Linked DNA regions of Synechococcus elongatus PCC 11801. The protein of the gene in region 2 interacts with the protein of the main gene of each other region in a pairwise test. Links are inferred from orthologs where the notes say so. Each region holds a gene or a part of one and is shown on either strand. Other genes may lie near its edges.

Region 1 (2,997 bases), 720 kb from region 2 along the record:
GATGCAGGAAAAGCGATCGCCCGTTTTTGTGATGGCGACGGCAAACCGAGTCGAGCGGCTGCCCAGCGAGTTCCTCCGCAAAGGGCGCTTTGACGAAATCTTTTTTGTCGATTTGCCCACGCCGGAAGAACGTGCCGAAATTTTCCGCATTCACCTTGCCAAGCGCAAGCGCCCCCTCGATCGCTTTGACCTTGAGCAACTCGCCAAAGTCTCGGATGGCTTTTCAGGTGCCGAGATTGAACAAGCTTTGATTGCAGCTATGTATGAGGCCTTTGCCCAAGAGCGCGAATTTACGCAGCTCGACATCATTGCCGCAATCAAGTCCACGCTGCCCCTCTCCAAGACAATGAATGAACAGGTGGCAGCGTTGCGGGACTGGGCTCGACAGCGAGCTCGACCCGCTGCGGCCTCCGTCGCTGAATACCAGCGATTGGAGTTCTAAAGGCTTCTCCCCTGATCCCAACAGGGGGAAGGCTGGTTTGATCCCAACAGACCAGCAGTTTCTCACCCGTCAGGTTTGCTCAAGGGCAACCTGGGACTCTCCCTCTCTCCACCGTTGATACAGGAGTTTCTTCCGATGTCTCACTTCAGTACCCTTCGCACCAAGATCAGTGATGCTGTGATCCTGAAGCAGTCGCTGCGCGATCTCGGAATTGCGGTGCAAGAAAATGCCGACGTGCGGGGCTATAACGGCCAGCGCGTGCGGGCTGACTTGGTTGCCACGCTGGAAGGCGACTACGATCTGGGCTGGTCGCGCAATAGCGATGGCTCCTTCGATTTGATCGCTGACCTTTGGGGCGTAGCCAAAAAGCACAATCAGACTGAGCTGATCAATGCGATCAACCAAAAATACGCCGTCAACAAAACCTTGGCTGAGGTCAAACGGCCTGGTCTAAGCAATGCCAACGTCAAGCTGGTGTTGCAATAAGTCCTCTTCCTTTGGCGTTCCATCATTCGAGGGGTAGGTTGTCCTACCCCTTTTTTTGTATTGGTGTTTGGGTGGGATCGCTAGTCAAGGCTAAGCAGTCACCACCTCAAGCGCTTGGGCACCGATGTCGGCGAGGAGTTGGCGATCAGCTTCGCAGGCTGGGTTTGCCGTGGTCAGCAGGGTGTCGCCGTAGAAGATCGAGTTGGCACCTGCCATGAAGCAGAGGACTTGCGCTTCGCGGCTGAGGGCGGTGCGACCGGCGCTAAGGCGAACCCGTGCTTTCGGCATCAAAATCCGAGCGACGGCGCACATCCGCACCAAATCCAGTGGATCGAGGCGATCGCGATCGCCTAGAGGAGTTCCTTCAACTGGCACTAGGGCATTGATCGGCACACTCTCAGGATGAGGATCGAGGGTTGCAAGAACCTGCAGCAATCCAGCGCGATCGCGCTGCCCTTCACCCATGCCAATGATGCCGCCGCAGCAAACACTGATGCCCGCTTGCCGCACCCGTTCCAAAGTGGCGAGGCGATCGGAGTAGGTGCGGGTCGAGATGATTTCGCCGTAAAATTCGGGACTTGTATCGAGATTGTGGTTGTAGGCAGTGAGCCCCGCTTCTGCCAGTCGCTCGGCTTGGCGATCGCTGAGCATGCCAGCAGTGACACAAGCTTCGAGCCCCAACTGACGCACGCCTTGGACCATCTCCAGCATGGCGTCGAACTGGGCGCCGTCACGGATCTCGCGCCAAGCCCAGCCCATGCAAAAACGGCTAGCACCAGCCGCTTTGGCGCGTTCCGCCTGTTCTAAAACGGTTTCGATCGGCAAGGTGAATTGAGGATCGACCTCAGTGTTGTAGTGAGCTGACTGAGGACAATAGGCGCAGTTTTCGCTGCAACCGCCGGTTTTGACGCTGAGCAACGTTGCCAGTTGGATGGCATTAACGGGTTGATAGTCGCGATGCACCGTTTGCGCACGATGGACTAACTCGAGGAGTGGTGTGTTGAGAAGGGCTTCGATTTCGTCGAGGGGCCAGTCGTGGCGGATAGCTTCCATCGTGCTCGCGATCGCGACCTTAGGATCATACTCGTGCCCCGATCGCCTCAGACAGCCCAAGTGAGTGGCAGGGCAGAACCGGTGGGGCTGGTGGCCGGGTCGGTTTCGCGATCGAGCACCGCCACTACTTCGTCATAAATGGCTTGTGCCTGCTCGGGACTGTTACCAATGCTCGTGAGTCCTAGCTTGCCGTACTGCGACAGGCAACCCATGAGGTGAAACACAGTGCCCGTTTTGGTGCTGCTATCGAAGTGGAGTTGGTTGGCCGCGATGATGTCCATCAGGTCTTGCGGCAGCAGTCCGCGATAGCGCGGCGATTGCAGGTTATCTGTTGCGACGTAGGACTTGGGTTGGCCGAGTTCACTGCAAAACTGACCAGTCTGGCGATCGTAGTAGCCGTTTGTTAAATACTTGAGGGTCATGAAGGGATGGGTCGTGCCACCCTTCCTTAGGTTGATTTCAATCGCCTCTAGTTCCCAGTGATCGCCGCCCTGATGCACCGCAACAAAATCGACACCAAACCGCTCTAACGCGCCGCGTTCAGCCAGAGCTTCACCGATTTTTTGCCCCCAGGTCTGTAACTGCAGTCGATAGGCCGGATCGGCAGGAAAGCGACAACCTAAATAAATTTGTCCATCTGGCCCGCCCAAAATTTGATCGTGGGTCGAGAGAATTTCCACTTGCCCACTGGGATGGATGCAGCCTTGGACACTGGGCGATCGCTTCACTTCGCCTTCAATGAATAATTCGGCGATCGCGCCCAAATCGGCAATTCGTCCCTTGAAGTTCTGCCAAGTTTCATGAGCAGCCTGAAAGCGCATCACCGGGAACTGCTGGGCGATCGCCTGACTGGCAGCGGTTAAGCCAACGCGATCGGGTGATTGTTGAGCGATCGGGCGTAAATCCAGCAACGCATTCCCTTCACCGGAAAAGCCTTGATTGAGCTTGATCACAAAGCGCTGAGCTTGGGGCTGGTCTTGCCAGAGTTCAGCTGCTGCTGCTGCCAGATCTTCCAC
Region 2 (3,501 bases):
ACCAGCGTGTCTTGGGTCAGCGTTTGCGTCCAGCGCTGTTGTCCCAGCATGCGAACGAGCAGTCGCGCCGCGACAAAACCTAAGACGGCGCCCAAGCCAACTTGTAGGAGCACTTGGATTGGCAGCAGGATCCAAGGGTTGATTTGCCCCAGCCCTGGCAGTGTCCAGCCTTGCCCATCCCCTGGGGTCAATAGCGCTAGCAGCAGACTAAACACCAAGAGCAGTAACACATCCGAGAGGGCACTGCCCGTCAAAATGGCATCGGGAATACCCTTGCGCACCCCCAGTCCCAGTTGCTTGAGCCGCAGCATCCCCGGCACAATCACTGCTGGTGATTCTGCCCCGATGACGCAGCCCAGCAGTAACCCTGTCAGCCAGTCAAAGTTCAGTAGGTAATGGGCCGCGATCGCCACCACCAGTGCTTCACAGGCAGCGGGCAAAATCCCCAGTCGCAGCGCTACTGATCCCTGCTGAGCCAGTTTTTCGCGATCGAGCCCAAGACCGGCTTTGACCAGAATGACCATCACGGCGAGAGTTCGCCAGCTGCTGGCTTGCTCCAAAAGAGCTGGACTGAGCCACTGGCTCACCTGAGGACCTAGCAGGATTCCCCAGAGGATCATGCCGATGAGTGCGGGGGCACCAAGGCGACGGCTGACCTGTCCGGCCAGAAAGCCCCCGAGTAAGATTCCTATCCAATTGGCCAACATCACGCCCATTTCCCTACGGTTTGCGTGTGCGGCTAGGGACAAAAGTGGACGATGCACTCGCTACAGATCTCGCCCTAGCCAGAACTGTAGGAGCCATCAGCGATCGGGAGAACCCGAATGCGCGGTTGAGGTGAGCTCCATCACCTTGCCGCTAGCTTACGGCATTTGTGGATGTTGCCGTGCATGAGGATTGGCAGGACGAACACTGAGAAGGGCACCGCAGCTGATGCCAGTTAGGCTTCTCGCAACCAAGCCCAAGCCACTTGATTGAGCTTCAGCCCGATCGCAAATAGCAGCCCCATCAGGAAGATTTGATTGGCAATGATTGGTCGGACGGCCAAGTCTGCCAACAGGTGTGAAAAATTCAGAATCGAATAGAGAACCGTGAAACCAAAGTGCCAGCGTCGGTAAGGGCGATCGCTGCGCTCCGCAGTCAGCATGATCGCCAACATCGGAATCACGAAGAAAATCAACATTCCCCAGAAAATCCCGTTCAGGGTTTGATCACTTTGCTGACTTTCGACGATGACACTGCGACCGTGGAATAACGGCATCAAACCCAACTGGGTGTGGAAGAGCGTACCCAGTAGGAAGCTGCTCCACAGGCTGATGATTTGGAGGGGGCGATCGGGTTTCATTCGTGCAAACCAGCCCAGTTGTGTCGCTAGCTTGGGCACGGGATTGCGGCATCGTGCCGATTCAACCCTTTTTTTTCAGCTGTATTAAGAGGCGATCGCGATCGGTGTTGTTGCCGTTTGTGCGACTAGCTCACCCTCCGCCAGCACCAAGAGATCACCTGGGTTAAGGACTGTCCAGACCTCATCTTGTGTCAGAGGACGGGTGGCAATGATGCTGACGACATCACTGGGGCGCGTGCAGCCTGCAAAGTCGATCGTGTGATCCTCATCGATCAAGCTGGCTTTGGTAAAGGGATAGCGCCGCGTCACCCAGGCTAAGGACGTAGAGCAGTGGGCATAGAGATAGCGTCCATCGCCCAGCAGGAAATTAACAATGCTGGGACTGGGCAGGCGATCGCTAAGATCACGCAGAATTGCTAGCACCTGCTCCGGTTCTGGTTGGACTAGCGCAGCTAGCCGATCGAGGATCCAGCAGAACAGGTGTTCGCTATCCGTTTCCCCTTGGGGCAAGTAGTACTTCAAAGGGCAGCGATCGCGCAGCAGTTCGAATTCGATGTGACCGTTGTGGGCAAACACCCATTCGCGATCGCCCAGTTTTTGTGAGAAGGGATGGCAGTTGCGGGGGTCAACGCTTCCCTGCGTGGCCTTGCGGATGTGGGACAGCGCCAACTTGGACCGGATTGGCACGCGGCGCAGGACATCAGCGAGGGGCGACTCTGCTGCCGGTTCGGGATCGATGACCCGTAGCAGGCGATCGCCAAGATAAAATGCACAGCCCCAACCGTCGCGATGTTCCCCTGTGCGCCCGCCCCGCGCTGAAAAGCCGCGAAACGAAAAGCAGAGATCAGTGGGGGTATTGGCACTCATCCCCAGGAGTTCGCACATCGCTGTTCACCTCGGAACCATGGGCTGCTGCTGATTTAACTCTAGGAGTCCCTAGCCGTTTTGCTACCGCCGTTGCTTTTTGCAACTTTTTCCACTCTGCGGGCTGGAGCAATCCCTGGTGATTGTTCTCGTTTGCAGGTCACCACAACGAGATGACACTTAAGAACAGGGGACTGAAGCCCGTGCAGATCAAGGCTGACGCACTGGTCTCGGCGACAATCGAAGGATTGCTAGGAATTGATGCATGTCTGATGCCATCCTCCGCCTCTACACTGATGGCGCTTGCACAGGGAACCCGGGACCTGGGGGGTGGGGGGTACAGATTCAGTTTGCTGACGGCAGCATTCAAGAGTTAGGCGGGTATGCGGCTGCCACGACGAACAATCGGATGGAACTCCAAGCTGCGATCGCGGCATTGGAGTTCTGGCGTGATCAATCCCCTCAGCAACCGGTGACGCTCTACACCGATAGCGAATACGTCATTAAAGGGATCACGCAGTGGCTCAAGGGTTGGCAGCGCAAGGGTTGGAAGACGGCTCAGGGCAAGCCGGTGCTCAATCAGGATTTGTGGATGCACCTCGATGACCTCAATGCCCCCTTGGTGCAATGGCAGCACGTGCGCGGTCACAACGGCGATCCCAGCAATGAGCGTTGTGATCAAATTGCCCGTAGTTTTGCCCAGCAACGCCCGTTACCGCTCTGCCAACGGTCGGATGCACCACTACAATCGGGGCAGCCACAGCAGGAGCCCGCTAGGATGCCTGAAGTTGTGACCCCAGAGTCGGGGGAGAGCCCCCGCGATCGCAGCCATCGCCTACGTGATGTGCTGGACTGCTTGCAAATTGCAGAAGTCATTGCTGATAAGCAATTTTTAATCACCAGTTCCGAACTCGCGGATCTTATGGACGTCAATGCCAGCGCGGTGACCAGCCGAGGTGAGGAATGGATTTGGCGCAACTGGCGAGTGAAGCGCGATCGCCGCGAGGGCAATCAAATTCTCTGGCAACTGGAACGAATCCGTTGAGTCTGCGTAACTTCTGGGCGATCGCGTCCTAATTCTGAGCTGCTGCATCAATTGCAACCATTGAGACTCACTGCGGTTGCCTATGGTGGAGAAAAGGGGTGGACCTTGGAGCCAGCTCTAGGGATCGTGTTAGACCAGAACGATGGAAAAGGGGTGGTTGCTGGCGATCGCAGCCAGTCTGATTACGTGCTTAGTTCTAGCGGATTTACCGACTTTTCTCAGCCATCACACCTGGATGGGACTGGTT

What was found. Proteins that work in one complex are often made in the same cells at the same time.
Region 1: the proteins of DOP62_RS06555 (region 2) and bioB interact in binary tests that used the Escherichia coli proteins (3 or more experiments, as listed by UniProt). The link is inferred for Synechococcus elongatus PCC 11801 from one-to-one orthologs.

What each region holds. Positions count from the first base shown.
Region 1 is NZ_CP030139.2:2,090,792-2,093,788, reverse strand. It holds bioB (biotin synthase BioB), read right to left. Parts: upstream 1,982-2,997; coding sequence 1,019-1,981; downstream 1-1,018. Other genes in the region: DOP62_RS10405 (peptide ligase PGM1-related protein), read right to left, coding at 2,029-2,997; DOP62_RS10415 (DUF1257 domain-containing protein), read left to right, coding at 578-928; ycf46 (stress-responsive protein Ycf46), read left to right, coding at 1-442. UniProt on the Escherichia coli protein: Catalyzes the conversion of dethiobiotin (DTB) to biotin by the insertion of a sulfur atom into dethiobiotin via a radical-based mechanism.
Region 2 is NZ_CP030139.2:1,367,080-1,370,580, reverse strand. What follows is about bases 331-3,269. They hold DOP62_RS06555 (class II glutamine amidotransferase), read right to left. Parts: upstream 2,231-3,269; coding sequence 1,430-2,230; downstream 331-1,429. Other genes in these bases: rnhA (ribonuclease HI), read left to right, coding at 2,475-3,254; DOP62_RS06560 (hypothetical protein), read right to left, coding at 941-1,384; DOP62_RS06565 (cation:proton antiporter), read right to left, coding at 331-707. In the rest of the region: more of DOP62_RS06565, read right to left, coding at 1-330; DOP62_RS06545 (hypothetical protein), read left to right, coding at 3,397-3,501.